2 regions of the Paraburkholderia sp. A1RI-2L genome follow, and region 2 is predicted to be linked to the other one. Evidence: predicted binding sites of a transcription regulator. Region 2 holds the regulator's gene; the other holds the start of a gene.
What was found. Region 2 encodes LexA, which represses DNA repair genes until DNA is damaged. Its sites were predicted from a motif close to ACTGTATNNNNATACAGT; they were not measured.
Positions count from the first base shown of each region.

Region 1: the regulator LexA is predicted to act here: its motif matches at 3,233-3,250, upstream of PWP93_RS08735 (DNA topoisomerase IV subunit B).

Region 1 covers NZ_JARBTA010000001.1:1,886,039-1,894,028, forward strand. Annotated here, with positions in the region: gene parC (DNA topoisomerase IV subunit A) at 1-1,138, opposite strand, end outside; gene PWP93_RS08735 (DNA topoisomerase IV subunit B) at 1,171-3,162, opposite strand; gene PWP93_RS08740 (nucleotidyltransferase family protein) at 3,504-3,794, shown strand; gene PWP93_RS08745 (DUF86 domain-containing protein) at 3,791-4,144, shown strand; gene PWP93_RS08750 (ATP-binding cassette domain-containing protein) at 4,186-6,114, opposite strand; gene PWP93_RS08755 (DUF4399 domain-containing protein) at 6,250-6,663, opposite strand; gene PWP93_RS08760 (rubredoxin) at 6,894-7,076, shown strand; tRNA gene PWP93_RS08765 (tRNA-Arg) at 7,254-7,328, shown strand; gene PWP93_RS08770 (hypothetical protein) at 7,410-7,679, shown strand; gene PWP93_RS08775 (hypothetical protein) at 7,805-7,990, shown strand, end outside.
Region 2 covers NZ_JARBTA010000001.1:1,026,102-1,034,091, forward strand. Annotated here, with positions in the region: gene nodI (nodulation factor ABC transporter ATP-binding protein NodI) at 1-713, opposite strand, end outside; gene PWP93_RS04890 (universal stress protein) at 890-1,363, shown strand; gene PWP93_RS04895 (DUF2939 domain-containing protein) at 1,481-2,197, opposite strand; gene PWP93_RS04900 (hypothetical protein) at 2,272-2,658, opposite strand; gene lexA (transcriptional repressor LexA) at 2,713-3,363, opposite strand; gene PWP93_RS04910 (sulfate ABC transporter substrate-binding protein) at 3,677-4,720, shown strand; gene cysT (sulfate ABC transporter permease subunit CysT) at 4,868-5,776, shown strand; gene cysW (sulfate ABC transporter permease subunit CysW) at 5,773-6,783, shown strand; gene PWP93_RS04925 (sulfate/molybdate ABC transporter ATP-binding protein) at 6,786-7,841, shown strand; gene PWP93_RS04930 (CysB family HTH-type transcriptional regulator) at 7,937-7,990, shown strand, end outside.

The DNA.
Region 1 (7,990 bases), 860 kb from region 2:
GGATCTCGCTGATGCCCTTCTGGCGCGGACGGCCATCGGCGCCGATCATCACGAGATTCAAAGACGCATTCGATTCGAGGCTCGTGTTGGCGAGCAGCGAATTGACGAACTCGCCCTGGTCGATCTTGCTCGTCTTCGGCTCGAACACGAGGCGCACGGGCGCGTCCTTGCCCGACTCGTCGCGCACGGCGTCGAGCAGCGCGAGCATCGACTGCTTGCTCTGCAACTGCTCGGGCGTGAGCGTCTTCTTGCCGAGCTTGAGCTTCGGATTGGTGAGCTCCTCGATCTCTTCGAGCACCTTCTGGCCCGAAGTGTTCGGCGGCAGTTCGGTCACCACGAGCTGCCACTGGCCGCGCGCGAGGTCCTCGATCTTCCAGCGCGCGCGCACCTTGAGGCTGCCGCGGCCCGATTCATAAGCCGCCGCGATTTCCGCCTCGCTCGAAATGATCTGCCCGCCGCCCGGGAAATCGGGCCCGGGCAAACGCTCCATGATCTCCGCGTGCGAAAGCTTCGGGTTCCGAATCATGGCCACGGCCGCCGCCGCGACTTCGCGCAGGTTGTGCGAGGGAATTTCCGTGGCGAGACCCACGGCGATGCCCGATGCGCCGTTGAGGAGCAGCATTGGCAAACGCGCCGGCAGGGTCTTCGGCTCCTGGAACGAGCCGTCGTAGTTCGGCATGAAATCGACGGTGCCCATGTCGATTTCGTCGAGCAGGAGCTTGGCGATGGGCGTCAAGCGCGCTTCGGTGTAGCGCATGGCCGCCGCGCCGTCGCCGTCGCGCGAGCCGAAATTGCCCTGGCCGTCGATGAGCGGATAGCGCATCGAAAAGTCCTGCGCGAGGCGCACGAGCGCGTCGTAGGCCGACTGGTCGCCGTGCGGGTGGTATTTACCGAGCACGTCGCCGACCACGCGCGCCGACTTCACGGGCTTGGCGTTGTCGCCGAGGCCCATCTCGTTCATCGCGAAGAGAATGCGCCGCTGCACCGGCTTCTGGCCGTCGCAGACGTCGGGCAGCGCGCGGCCCTTCACCACGCTCACCGCGTAGTCGAGGTAGGCGCGTTCCGCGTAGTGGCCGAGCGTGAGCGTATCGTCGTCCGGGGCGCCGGTGTCAGTGACTTCAGCAAAAAGATCGTCCATGTTTCAATCAGTCCGTATTCGTGTGCGTGGGCTTAGATGTCCGCTTCGACTTCGTTGCCCTTTTCTTCGAGCCACGAGCGGCGCGAAGCCGCCTCGCCCTTGCCCATCAGCATCGTCATGCGCGCGACGGTGGCTTCGTAATCGAGCTCGCCAAGCGCGATGGGCGACAGGCGCCGCGTGTCGGGGTTCATCGTCGTGTCCCAGAGCTGCTCGGCGCTCATTTCGCCGAGGCCCTTGAAACGGCTGATGGTCCATTGCGTTTCGCGCACGCCGTCCTTGCGCAGCTTGTCGAGAATCGCTTCGAGCTCGCCTTCGTCGAGCGCGTAGAGCTTCTGCGCGGGCTTCTTGCCGCGCGCGGGCGCATCGACGCGGAACAGCGGCGGGCGCGCCACGCACACGTGGCCGCGCTCGATCAGCTGCGGGAAATGCTTGAAGAACAACGTGAGCAGCAATACCTGGATGTGCGAACCGTCGACGTCCGCGTCCGAGAGAATGCAGATCTTGCCGTAGCGCAGGTTCGAGAGATCGACGGTGTCGTCGGGGCTGTGCGGATCGACGCCGATCGCCACCGAGATGTCGTGCACCTCGTTGTTCGCGAACAGACGGTCGCGCTCGGTCTCCCACGTGTTGAGCACCTTGCCGCGCAGCGGCAGGATGGCCTGATATTCCTTGTCGCGGCCCATCTTCGCGGAGCCGCCCGCCGAATCGCCCTCGACGAGGAAGAGCTCGTTGCGCGCGATGTCGGTCGACTCGCAGTCGGTGAGCTTGCCGGGCAGCACGGCCACGCCCGAGCTCTTGCGCTTTTCCACCTTCTGGCCCGCGCGCGTGCGCGCCTGGGCCTGCTTGATGACGAGATCGGCGAGCTTCTTGCCGTGCTCGACGTGCTGGTTGAGCCACAGTTCGAGCGCGGGACGCGAGAACGACGAAACGAGCTTCACGGCGTCGCGGCTATTGAGTCGCTCCTTGATCTGCCCCTGGAACTGCGGGTCGAGCACCTTGGCCGAGAGCACGAACGAGACGCGCGCGAACACGTCTTCGGGCAACAGCTTCACGCCCTTGGGCTGCAGATTGTGCAATTCGACAAAGCTCTTCACGGCCTGAAAGAGACCGTCGCGCAGGCCGCTTTCGTGCGTGCCGCCCGCGGGCGTCGGAATCAGGTTGACGTAGGACTCGCGCGTGAGCGGGCCTTCCTCGCTCCACGCGACCACCCACGCGGCGCCCTCGCCTTCGGCGAAGGTGTCGTCGGTGGTGCGGGCGTCGGCGTAGCGCTCGCCTTCGAAGAGCGGGATCAGCAAGTCGCTGCCGCCCATGCCTTCGAGCAGATAGCCGCGCAGGCCGTCTTCGTATTTCCACGAGAGGCGCTCGCCGGTCTTCTCGTTGACGAGCTCGACCTCGACGCCGGGCAACAGCACCGCCTTCGAGCGCAGCAGACGCTGCAGTTCGCCGAGCGGCAGATTGGCCGAGTCGAAGTACTTCGCATCGGGCCACGCGGTCACGCGCGTGCCGGTCTTCTTCTCGTCGCGCGCGGCGTTGCGCGTGGTGAGCGGCTTGACGACGTTGCCATCCGCAAAGCCGATTTCGGCGACCTTGCCGTCGCGCCAGACGGTCACGTCCAGCCGCGTCGAAAGCGCGTTGGTGACCGAGACACCCACGCCGTGCAGGCCGCCCGAGAACGTATAGGCGCCGCCGGCGGCCTTGTCGAACTTGCCGCCCGCATGCAGGCGGGTAAACACGATCTCGACGACGGGCACCTTCTCTTCGGGGTGCAAGCCGAACGGAATGCCGCGGCCGTCGTCGTCGACGGAGACGGAATGGTCGGCATGCAGCGTGACGGTGATGCGCTTGCCGAAGCCGCCGAGCGCTTCGTCGGACGCGTTGTCGATGACTTCCTGAATGATGTGCAGCGGATTCTCGGTGCGCGTGTACATGCCCGGCCGTTGCCGGACGGGCTCGAGGCCCTTGAGCACCTTGATCGACGCTTCGCTATATCCAGCGTTTGCAGCGTTTGACTTCTTCGTTGCCATGGTGATCCGCAGGGGGTTATCCGCGCGCTTGTCCACAGGTCCTGTGGACATCTGCGGGGAAAACGCGTTGAGTGTTCAAAAAAACCGTGTCGAAACAACGGGGTGAGCGCGCTGCGCAACGCCCGTGCAAACCTCGCCGGGCCGGCGCGCGCTCCCGCAGTTGTTCGAATGCGCGAGGTATTGTACTGATTTGGGCTTGCGCGGCAATTTGGAAGGGGGTCGGCCGTTCGGCCGAGGGGTAGCGAGGTGCGGGAGTCGCGTAGAATTGGGCACGTGCGGCGTGGTGCCTGCCGCCAGGAATTCAACCGGCCTGTTGCCCTGTTTGGGAGCGTGGAGTTGTTATGAAACCGTCCGAAGCCTTGCGCGCGCATCGCGCCGAAATACGCGAAATTGTCGCAAGCCATCATGCAATGAATGCGCGCGTGTTCGGCTCGTCGGCGCGCGACGAGGACGACGAGGATAGCGATCTCGATTTACTCGTCGATCCGACGCCGGAGACTACGCTTATCGATCTCGCGCAAATCCAGTTGCGCCTGGAAGCGCTCATGGGCGTGCGAGTGGACGTACTTACGCCCAAAGCGCTGCCCGAGACCTTCCGCGCACGCGTAATCGCCGAATCGGTACCGGTATGAGGAAAAAAGATCTGCGCACCCCGGATTACTTGCAGCATATCCTCGACGCCATCGAACGCATTCGCACATACACGGAGCCTCTTTCACACGATAGCTTCGAGGCAACACCGATGGCTGTCGATGCCGTCGTGCGAAACATCGAGATCATTGGCGAAGCGGCCCACAACATCACGCAAGGCGATCCTGACTTTGCGGCCGCGCACCCGGAGATACCGTGGGAGGCGATGTACGGAATGCGCAACCAGGTCTCGCACGGCTACTTTGCCGTCGACATCGACATTGTCTGGAGCACCGTACAGACCTACTTGCCCGACCTGAAACACAAGCTCTCGAAGCTGAAGCGCACATAAAAAAAGCGGCCTTCATCAGGCCGCCTTCTCTGCGCATCACATCACTTGCGCTTGCTCTCCAGCTCTTCCCACCGCTCCAGCGCAACCAGCAATTCCTCGTCGATCGCCGCATAGCGCTCGGTGAGCCGAGCCCCCTCCTGCGCATCCTTCGCGAAGATCGAGCCGTCCTCGATCTTCGCGCCGATATCCTTCTGCTCGGCCTCCAGCGCCTCGATACGTTTGGGCAGCTCTTCTAGCTCGCGCTGCTCCTTGAACGAAAGCTTCACGGTGCGCTGCGCGTTGCGGCCCGCAGCGCTCTCCTTCGGCGCGGCGGCCACGCTCGCTGCTTCCTTCGGCGCGCGCGCCTCGGCAATCTCTTGCGCACGCGCGCTCTGCGTCTGCCAGTCGGTGAAGCCGCCCACGTACTCGCGCCACTTCCCTTCGCCTTCGGAGGCGATCACCGAAGTCACCACGTTGTCGAGAAACGCGCGGTCGTGGCTCACGAGCAGCACGGTGCCGTCGTAATCGGTCAGCAGTTCTTCGAGCAGTTCGAGCGTGGGAATGTCGAGGTCGTTAGTCGGCTCGTCGAGCACCAGCACGTTCGCGGGACGCGCGAAAAGACGCGCGAGCAGCAGGCGGTTGCGCTCGCCGCCCGAGAGCGACTTCACGGGCGAGCGCGCGCGCTCGGGCGCGAACAGGAAGTCGCCCAGATAGCTCATCACGTGCTTCTTCGCGCCGTTGATCTCGACCCAGTCGCTGCCCGGGCTGATGGTGTCGGCGAGACTCTTTTCGAGGTCGAGCTGCGCGCGCATCTGGTCGAAGTACGCCACCTGGAGGTTCGTGCCCACGCGCACGGTGCCCGCGTCCGGCTTGAGCTCGCCGAGGATCAGCTTCAACAGCGTGGTCTTGCCCGCGCCGTTCGGGCCGACGAAGCCGATCTTGTCGCCTCGCATCACCGTGCCCGAGAAGTTGTCGACGATCGTGCGGTCGCCATAGCGCTTCACGACGTCGGTGAGCTCGGCGACGATCTTGCCCGACTTCTCGCCCTGCGCGACGTCGAGCTTCACGTTGCCCTGCACGTTGCGGCGCTCGGCGCGCTCGTTGCGCATCTGCACGAGCCGTGCGATGCGTCCGACGCTGCGCGTGCGGCGCGCCTCCACGCCCTTGCGGATCCACACTTCTTCCTGCGCGAGCAACTTGTCGAACTTCTCGTTTTCCACGCGCTCGACTTCGAGCTGCTGCGCCTTGCGCTCCTGATACTGCGAGAAGTTGCCCGGATACGAAAGCAGCTTGCCGCGATCGAGCTCGACGATGCGCGTGGCCACGCGGTCGAGGAACGCGCGGTCGTGGGTGATGAAGAGCAGGCTCGAGCGCTGCGCGACGAGCAGTTCTTCGAGCCAGCGGATGCCGTCGAAGTCGAGGTGGTTGGTCGGCTCATCGAGCAGCAGCACGTCGGGCTGCACGACGAGCGCGCGCGCCAGCGCCACGCGCTTTTGCATGCCGCCCGAGAGCGCGCCCACGCGCGCGTCGCCTTCGAGGCCGATTTGCGCGAGCGTGGTGGAGACGCGCGTGCGCCAGTTCCAGGCGTCGGCGTGATCGAGCGACGACTGCAGCGCGTTCATGCGCGCGAGCAGCGCGTCGTGTTCCGCGCCTTCGGGCGTGTCCGCGAGCCGGTGCGCGACCCCGTCGAATTCGTCGAGCAGCGCGCGCACGCCCGCGAGCCCCGAGGCGACTGTGTCGAACACGGTGGCGTCGGTGTCGAAATCGGGCTCCTGCGGAACGTAGACGGTCGTGAGATCCTGCTGGCGCGTGACGAGGCCGTCATCGGGTCTCGCGAGGTCGGCGACTATCGTGAGCAGCGACGACTTGCCCGCGCCATTGCGGCCGATCAGCCCGACGCGCTCGCCGGCTTCGAGCGAAAAGTCGGCGTGATCGAGCAGCGCGACGTGGCCGAACGCGAGTTGCGCGCCGGTAATGGTGTAAAGCGACATGAATGGAGAGCGTTGCCTGCGTTGGAGAGCAAGCGCGTATTGTACCGGGGCGCGCGCGGGGCCTATGAGGGGCGCATTGAGCCCCCCGGCGCGCCCCGTCGTGGCGAGGTTCGCGGGCGTAGCCGCCCGCACGGCCTACTTCACATGAACCGTGATTGTCTGGCTCCACTCGGGACCATACGACTGATGCGCGCCGTTGGCGAATTGCGCCGTGAGCGTGTGGTCGCCGGGCGGCAGTGTGACGTCGGCTTCGGACTGGCCTTTGCCGTAGTGGATCGACTTCTCGCTGGCCGGTACGACCGTGCCTTGCGGCAGCGCCGCGCCGTCGATCAGCAGATGGTGATGTCCGGTTTTGGGCGTGGTCGTGCCGGCGGGCGCAACCGTCATGCCATCGACTCCGAATTTCACGTGCACCGGGTTGCTCACCGTTGCACCGTTCTTCGGCTCGACGAAGTAGACGCCCTCGGCGCGCGCGATGCTGCTCATCGCGAGGAGTGCCGTCGTCGAGGCCATCAGCGCTGCGCCGGCCAGCCATGTCCTTCTGGTCATTGTTCGCTCCTGGGGGATTGCCCGGTGGTTGCTCAGTGGGTTGCGGTGCGATGCGTCCGCGTCCCAGCATACACCGCAAGAACTACGCCACGCGCCGCGGGTGCGCCGTTTCCGGTAACATCGCGGGTCGCCGGCCGCTCGCCCCGGCCCGTGCAACGGGGTTCATGGGGCCATATGGTGGGCAAACCAGCGGGCAAAACCGCGTCGAACCGAACGAAAAGGTGTGTGTTGTGAGCGAAGTGATCGAATACAAAAGCTGGGTCTGCCTGATCTGCGGCTGGGTCTATAACGAAGAGGAAGGTCTGCCCGACGAAGGCATCGCGGCAGGCACGCGCTTCGCGGATATCCCCGACGACTGGCGCTGCCCGCTGTGCGACGTGGGCAAGGGCGACTTCGTAGCCGTGGAATTCTGACGCGCGCGGTTCGCGACCCGCGGTGCGCGACCAGGGCACGCGGGAACGACGTTTTCGAGGTGAATGGCGTTTGCTATACTCTTGCGCCTGCACCGACTCCGCGCCATGACGGGTGACTTGGGAAACATGGCGATCCGGCGGAGTGGGAATTCGTGCGCCCCGCAGCGGATTTGACGGCTCCCTGTAGTTCAATGGATAGAACAAGTGCCTCCTAAGCGCTAGATGCAGGTTCGATTCCTGCCAGGGGGACCAGCCGCCCGCACCCATCCCCGCCTTGCCGCGCGCCCGCGCCCGCGCCCGCCTCGCAACATCTTCACTCCAGGCCGATCCCGCATGGACATCAACAAGCAACTCGCCGCCCTCACACATTCCGAACTGCAAACCGCAGGCGCCAGCCAGGCAACCGCCATCGCCGTGAGCGTTCTGCTGCGTCATCTGAGCTCGCCGGAACTCGTCAAGCTACTGTCGTCGGCGTTCGAAAATCATCAGGCCGTGATGCTGCAAACGCCCTGGCCCGAGCAGATGCTCAATTCGTTCGAGGCCACGCGCCGCTTCCTCGAAACCGCCGCGCAAGGGCCCACGCCCGAGACGCCGGCCGAATAAGCCGCCTGCCCGAACCCGCGCCCGACTGCGGGTAAACAGGGAGCCGCCCGGACCTAAAGCCGGGGCCGAAACTGCCGTAATCTTCGGACATGGACCCACTACGTCCCCTTCCGGCCGGCCACCTGATGTCGACTCTCCTCGACCAGGATATCGCCCATATTCGGCGCGTCATGCCGCTTTCGCTCTCGGGCGACCTCGCCGGGCCGATCCTCGCCCCTTCCTACTGGCGCATGCGCCTGCACCGGCTGCTCGACACCGGCCACGTCAATAAAGGCCAACTCGCCGATATCGACAGCCTGCTGCTCCAGATC
Region 2 (7,990 bases):
GGATCGGGCCCGTAGACCTCGATCACGTCGCAGCCGATTTCCGATTCGATCAGCGCCTTCGGTGGGCCCTCGGCAATCTTGCGGCCCTCCTCGATGACGCAGACGCGATTGCAAAGCCGTTCGGCCTCCTCCATGAAATGCGTCGTGAGGAGAATCGTTTTGCCGCGCGCGAGCAGCGAGCGCAGCCGCTCCCAGATCAGGTGGCGGGCCTGCGGATCGAGACCCGTGGTGGGCTCGTCCATCACCAGCACGTCGGGGTCGTTGACGAGCGCGCGCGCCAGCGTGAGACGGCGGCGCATGCCGCCGGAAAGCTCGCCCACGCGTGCATCGGCCTTGCTTTCGAGGCGTGCGAATTCGAGCAGCGGCGCGACGAGCGCGCGCGTTTCGCTTGCCGAGAGTCCGAAGTAGCGGCCGAACACGAGCAAATTCTCGCGCACTGTGAAGTCGGGATCGAGATTGTCGAATTGCGGCACGACGCCCACGCGCGCGCGCGCATGACGTGCCCGCGCGGGCACCGGTTCGCCGCACAGGCTGATGCGTCCGGCATCGGGCGAAACGATGCCGAGCAGCATGCGCAACGTGGTGGTCTTGCCTGCGCCGTTGGGGCCGAGGAGCCCGAAGCATTCGCCGGGGAGGACGTCGAACGACAGGCCGTTCACGACGGTCCTGTCTCCGTAGTGCTTGATCACCTGCTCGAATTCGATGGCGGGCATGGTTGGGCGGCTGTTGCACGTTGCAAGGCGGCCTATTATAGGGCGTTCATCTCCCCATGCCGTTGCACCATCGATGTGCACGCAAACCTGGCGTTTTCCAGCCCTTGCGTGTCGAATTGCGGCGCACCATCATGTAATAGTGACCTGCGTTTCCAGACGGGTAGGGAGAATCGATCATGGCGAGCTACAAGAAAATTCTGCTTTGTTACGATGGCTCGCGCGAAGGCCGCAAGGCGCTGCGTTGCGGCGCGGATCTGGCGCTGGACCTGCATGCGGAGACCCATCTGCTTTCGGTGGTCGACATGCGCTCGACGATCGCGCAAAGTGCGGGCTTGCTCACCGACGTGGCATGTGGGCGCTTCGAAGAAACGGCGCGCGAGATTCTGCAGGAAGGCGTGGACTGGCTGACCGAACGCGGCGTGCGTGCGCAGGGCCACTTCGCGTTCGGCCATCCGATCGACGAGATTGCGAATCTCGCCAATGAGCTGCACGTCGATCTCGTAGTGGTGGGGCATCGCTGCCGCACCGGACTTTCGCGCTGGTGGATGGGTGCGGGCAATACGCCGCTGCTCGACCGCGTGACGTGCAGCATTCTCGTGGCCTGCTCTTCGGCTGCCGAGGAAAAACAGCAACAGCAGGCGGCGGCCTAGCCGCTATCAATCGCTTCCGCGCGATTGCAGCGTTCAGTCAATCAGCGAAAAGCGGCGGAGCCACTACCACGTAGATGGCTCGCCGCAATTCTTGCGGTTCATCTCGGTACGGCTTGCTCAGTTCGACGCGCTCGCGTCGTTGACGGTATTCGGCTCGTTCAATTCCACGGCGGCGAGCTTCCACGAAAACAGCCCATGACGCTGCAGGATGGCGGCATAGCGATCGCCGCCATAGCCGCTGTTTGCGCCGCGCTGCCACGTGACGGCGAACGTGTTCAGACTGCGGTAGCCCGCCGAGGTTTGCGCTCGCGGCTGAGCTTGCTGCGGCTGCGGCGATTGCGCCTGAGCCGGAGGATTGCCGGGTGCGGGCTGCGTCGCTTGGCCTGCCTGTGACGATGGTGGCGGCGACGGCGCTTCAGCCGGCGGCACAGGCGCGGGCTGTTCTCCCGGCTTGCCGGTCGGCGGCATGCCGCTGAGCAATGCGGCCACGCCCTCTGGCGTGGCATACGCGTCCACCAGTGGGCCGATCAGCGCATTGCCGATCATCGCGCCGAACAGCATGAGCGGATTGCTGGCGTGGGCGGCCTCCATGCGTTGTTGCAGCATCTCGCCAACCTGCTGCTTCAAGCTCGCGCGCAGCGCCGGGTAGTCGACGTACTCGCTTAGTGCGGCTGCGTCGCGTGCGTCGGCGGCTGCCTTGAGGTTATTCAGCGCGATATATGGCGATGCATAGCCATAGCCCACTGCCGCCACGATTGCAACCGCCGCGACGGCGATTGCGACGGGCTTCTTCCAGCTGGATGATTTGCGCGGATACGTTTGGGTATCGGTCATTGGTTAGTGCAACCCTGCAGTGTTCAATCAGGGTGTTGACCGCGCGCAATCAAAAACGATCCCACTTTTGTTGCTTACTTTGCCAGCGCGACCGGCGCATCGGCCTGCTGCTCCGCGATACAGCGGTCGATGGCGCGGCACACCGCCTCCATCGTGCCCACCATGATGAGCCGCGACTGGCCGTGATAGACGCGCACCGGTGCGCGGCGGTCGGGCTGCTCCGCATTCAGCGTGCTGTTGAGCGAAACGCGTGCGAAGGCCGGCTGCGCGGAAGGCAGCGGGCGCGCTTCGTCTTCTTGCTCGATGTCGTCGAAGAGCGAGCCATTGATCTGGTAGCCGCATTGACGGCCAAGGGCCGCCGCCGAAGCACGCGCCTCGCGCATGGCGCACGAGGCAATCCCGCGCAGATGGCGCAGACGGCCGAATTGACGGAAGGGCAACAGGCGGGCAAGGCGTTCCATGACTCTCTCCGGAAAATGCGCAGAAGATGCGCAGAAAATGCGCAGGCGGAATTATCAGAATTCGGTTGGACGGATCAGACCAACGGCAATGCCTTCGAGCGCGAAATCCGCGCTGCCGGCCGCGACGAAAATATTCTCGTAGTCAGGGTTCTCCGCGATCAGCTCGATGCCGTTGCGCTGCCGCTTCAGGCGCTTCACGGTGACGTCGTCGCCAAGACGCGCCACGATGATCTGGCCATCCTTCGCTTCGCTCTTTTTTTGCACGGCGAGCAGGTCGCCGTCGAGGATGCCCGCGTCGCGCATGGACAGCCCGCGCACCTTGAGCAGGTAGTCGGGCCGGCTCGAAAAGAGCGCGGGGTCGCAGGTGTAGTTCTGCGAAATGTGCTCTTGCGCGAGGATCGGACTACCCGCCGCGACGCGGCCCACGAGCGGCAGCGAGAGCTGCATGAGGCCCGCGTGCGGCAGCGTGAATTGATGCGGCAGATCGCCCGGACCGGGCACGAGGCGGATGCCGCGCGAAGCGCCTGCAGCCAGCTCGATCACGCCCTTGCGCGCCAGCGCGCGCAGATGTTCCTCCGCCGAGTTCGCCGAGCTGAAGCCCAGTTCGGCGGCGATTTCCGCGCGCGTGGGCGGAAAGCCGGTGCGCTCGATCGCGCGGCGGATCAGATCGAAAACCTGCTGCTGTCGTGCGGTGAGTTTGGTCATGGCGCTACTGTATGTTTGAACAGGTGACTGTATTTTTATACAGTACTCGCCGCTTTTCAAGTGTTACTTGAACTTTGTCATCCGCACGGCGTCGCGACGGCGCTTTCCCTTCCCCGACGGACGCAACCACCGGCGAAAACAGGCGCAAGCGCCCAATTCCTCCGTCCTTACCACTTTTACGTATTAAAAAATGAGAAAACATCATTTTTAATAATGTAAGCCGATCGCTAGACTGGCCTCCATCGATTGCTGCAGGGCACGCGAGAACGCACGAAAGTGCACGAATGCGCACGACGACACGGAGAAAAAGTGGATGAAACAAGGCATTACGGGGCACGCATGGTTCAGGACGCTGGCGGCGAAACTGCTGATCGGCGTGGCGCCGCTCGTCGGCATGGCGGTCTTCGCGCCGGCGGCGCATGCGGACACGGCGCTGCTCAACGTCTCCTACGATCCCACGCGCGAGCTGTATCAGGACATCAACGAAGCCTTTATCAAGGAGTGGAAGGCGAAAGGCGGCGAGACGCTCACCATCAAGCAGTCGCACGGCGGTTCCGGCGCTCAGGCGCGCTCGGTGCTAGACGGACTGCAGGCCGACGTCGTGACGCTCGCGCTCGCCTGGGACATCGACGCACTCGCCAATAAAGGGCTGATCGCGAAGGACTGGCAAATGCGTCTGCCCGACAACGCCTCGCCATACACCTCGACCGTCGTGTTTCTCGTGCGCAAGGGCAATCCGAAGCGCATCAAGGACTGGGACGACCTCGTGAAGCCCGGCGTCTCGATCGTCACGCCCAATCCGAAGACCTCGGGCGGCGCGCGCTGGAATTACCTCGCGGCGTGGGCCTATGCGGCGCACCAGCCGGGCGGCAACGACCAGAAGGCGAAGGCCTTCGTCACGAAGCTCTACAAGAACGCAGGCGTGCTCGACTCGGGCGCGCGCGGCGCGACCACGAGCTTCGTGCAGCGCGATATCGGCGACGTGCTGATCGCCTGGGAAAACGAAGCATTCCTCTCGCTCAAGGAGTTCGGGCCGGACAAGTTCGAGATCGTGGTGCCGTCGGCCAGCATTCTCGCGGAGCCGCCGGTTGCGGTGGTCGACAAGGTCGTGGACAAGCACGGCACGCGCAAGGTGGCGCAGGCGTATCTCGAGTTCCTCTATGGCGAGAAGGGGCAGGAGATTGCCGCGAAGAACTTCTATCGTCCGCGCTCGGACAAGGTGCCGGCGGCGCTCATGGCGAAGTTCCCGAAGCTCAAGCTTTACACGGTCGACGAGGCGTTCGGCGGCTGGGCCAAGGCGCAGAAGACGCATTTCGCCGATGGCGGCGTGTTCGATTCGATTTATCAGCCGCAATAAGCCGGCCGTAGTAAGCCTACGGCAATACGCAGTAGCAAGCAACGCCAAAAACAAGGCGCGCCCGACGAGGCGCGTCTTTAGCCGCGGCGCCCCGCATGTATCGCATGACGGGAGGCGCTCCGCGCAACCCATGTGAAGAGATAGAGCATGACGACGTTTCGATTACAGAAGCCAGGCGCGCTGCCGGGATTCGGCGTGACGCTCGGCATCACGGTGGCGTATCTGAGCCTCGTGGTGCTCATTCCGCTTGCGGCCACGTTCCTCAAGACCGCGACGCTCGATTGGGCGCAGCTCGTGCGCGCGGTGGCGTCGCCGCGCGTGCTCGCGTCGTACCGCCTCACATTTTTCTCCGCGCTTGGCGGAGCGCTCATCAATGCGGTGTTCGGGTTCTTGCTCGCCTGGGTGCTGGTGCGCTACACGTTCTCGTTCAAGCGCGTGATCGATGCGCTCGTCGATCTGCCGTTCGCACTGCCGACTTCCGTGGCGGGGATCTCGCTTGCCGCCGTGTATGCGGGCAACGGCTGGATCGGCCAGTTCCTGCAGCCGCTCGGCCTCAAGATCGCGTTTACGCCGCTCGGCGTGCTTGTGGCGCTCACGTTCATTGGCCTGCCGTTTGTCGTGCGCACCGTGCAGCCCGTGCTCGAGGAGTTCGAGCGCGAGCAGGAAGAGGCCGCCGCCTGCCTGGGCGCGTCGCGCTGGCTCACGTTTCGCCGCGTGGTGTTGCCGGCGGCATTGCCTGCGCTGCTTACGGGTTTTGCGCTCGCATTCGCGCGCGCGCTGGGCGAGTACGGTTCGGTCATCTTCATCGCGGGCAATGTGCCGATGAAGTCGGAAATCACGTCGCTGCTCATCATCACGAAGCTCGAGCAATACGACTATGCGGGCGCGACGGCGCTGGCTGTGGTGATGCTGTGCGTGTCGTTCGTCATGCTGCTGCTCATCAACACGTTGCAATGGTATTTGCAGCGGCGCACGAGCCGCCGGGCGTCGCGCGGCGTGTCGCGCTCGCGTGTGCCGAACCCGATGCACGCGGGTGTTGGAGGAGAGGCGCAATGAGTGCAGCAAGTACGCGGGTCCGCAATGCAGGACGTCCCAATTCCGTAACGGAAGCGCCCTGGGTGCGCTGGCTCCTCACCGGCATTGCGCTGGCGTTTCTCGCGCTGTTTCTGGTCGTGCCGCTCGTGGCCGTGTTCTGGCAGGCGTTGAGCAAGGGCATCGGCTTCTATTTCGTATCGCTCGCCGACCCGGATGCGCTCGCCGCGATCAAGCTCACGCTGATCACCGCCGCGATCGCCGTGCCGCTCAATCTGGCGTTCGGCCTCGCGGCATCGTGGACCATCGCCAAGTTCGAGTTCCGCGGCAAGGCGTTGCTCACCACGCTGATCGACCTGCCGTTTTCGGTTTCACCCGTGATTTCAGGGCTCATTTACGTGCTGCTGTTCGGCGCGCAGGGCTGGCTCGGCCCCTGGCTTGAGGACCACAATGTGCAGATCATCTTCGCGGTGCCGGGCATCGTGCTCGCGACCATCTTCGTGACGTTCCCGTTCGTCGCGCGCGAACTGATTCCGCTGATGCAGGCTCAGGGCACCGACGAGGAAGAGGCCGCGCACGTGCTGGGCGCGTCGGGCTGGCAGATGTTCCGGCGCGTGACGTTGCCGAACATCCGTTGGGGTCTGCTGTACGGCGTGATTCTCTGCAATGCGCGCGCGATGGGCGAATTCGGCGCGGTTTCGGTGGTGTCTGGACACATTCGCGGCCAGACCGACACGATGCCCTTGCACGTGGAGATCCTCTACAACGAATACAACTTCGCGGCCGCGTTCGCCGTGGCTTCGCTGCTTGCGTTGCTCGCGCTCGTTACGCTGGGTCTCAAGCTGCTGGCGGAGCGCCACATGTCTGCGGAGCTGCGCGATACCGGCGACGTGCCGGCGCTCGCGGGACTGCCGGCAACGCGCAGTGCGGCCGCGCCTCAAGGCGCAGTGATTGGCCAACGACATACACAACAACACCCACAACAACACACCCGCGCGTTGCGCCGGACGCTTGAACAGGGAAAGGGCTAAAGATGGGCATCATCGTTCGTAATCTGCACAAGCGTTTCGGCGATTTCACCGCGCTCGACCATGTTTCGCTCGACTTTCCGGCGGGCGAGCTGGTCGCCTTGCTCGGGCCTTCCGGATGCGGCAAGACCACGCTGCTGCGCGTGATCGCCGGGCTCGAATATGCCGATGAAGGCCAGGTCGTGCTCCAGGGGCAGGACGTGGCGATGGTTGGCGCACGCGAGCGCCAGGTGGGCTTCGTGTTCCAGCATTACGCGCTGTTCCGCCATATTACCGTGTTCGAGAATGTGGCGTTCGGGCTGCGCGTGAAGCCGCGCAACGAGCGTCCCTCCGAAGCGCAGATCCGCGAGAAAGTGCATGAGCTGCTCAAGCTCGTGCAACTCGACTGGCTCGCGCTGCGCTATCCGTCCGAGCTTTCCGGCGGCCAGCGCCAGCGCATCGCGCTGGCCCGCGCGCTCGCCGTGGAGCCGAAAGTGCTGCTGCTCGACGAGCCGTTCGGCGCGCTCGACGCGAAAGTGCGCAAGGAGTTGCGCAGCTGGCTGCGGCGCCTGCACGACGACCTGCACATCTCGACGATCTTCGTCACGCACGACCAGGAGGAAGCGCTCGAAGTGGCCGACCGCATCGTCGTGATGAATCATGGGCATGTGGAGCAGGTCGGCAGCCCCCAGGACGTGTACGATCATCCGCAGTCGGCGTTCGTCTACGAGTTCCTCGGCGCGGCGAACCGCTTGCATGGGCGAGTCGGTGCGCAAGGCTTCGTGGCCGACGGCGCGGCGCAGCCGATCGCGGTGCAGGCCGGCTTCGAAGGTCCGGCGCTCGCCTACGTGAGGCCGCACGATTTCGTGCTGCATCGCGATGCCGACGCACATCGCGACGGCCTCGTCGTGGACGTGCGCCGTGTGGTGACGCTCGGCGGCGCGGTGCGCGTGGAACTCGAAAGCCGTGCGGGCGGCGTGCTCGAGGCGCAGCTCGATCGCGAAACCTGGCGCGCGCTGAGTCTCGCGCCCGGCGACGGCGTGACAGCGGTGCCGCGCGGGCTGCGCGTGTTTCCCGCCTGATGGACGGCGCATAACGAATAATTGACCGATTGATCGCCGAATTAGTCGACACATTAATCGACGAAAGCGCGGTTGGCGGTTCAGGAGAGAAGAACATGAATTTTCAGCAGTTGCGTTTCGTGCGTGAAGCCGTCCGGCAGAACATGAAC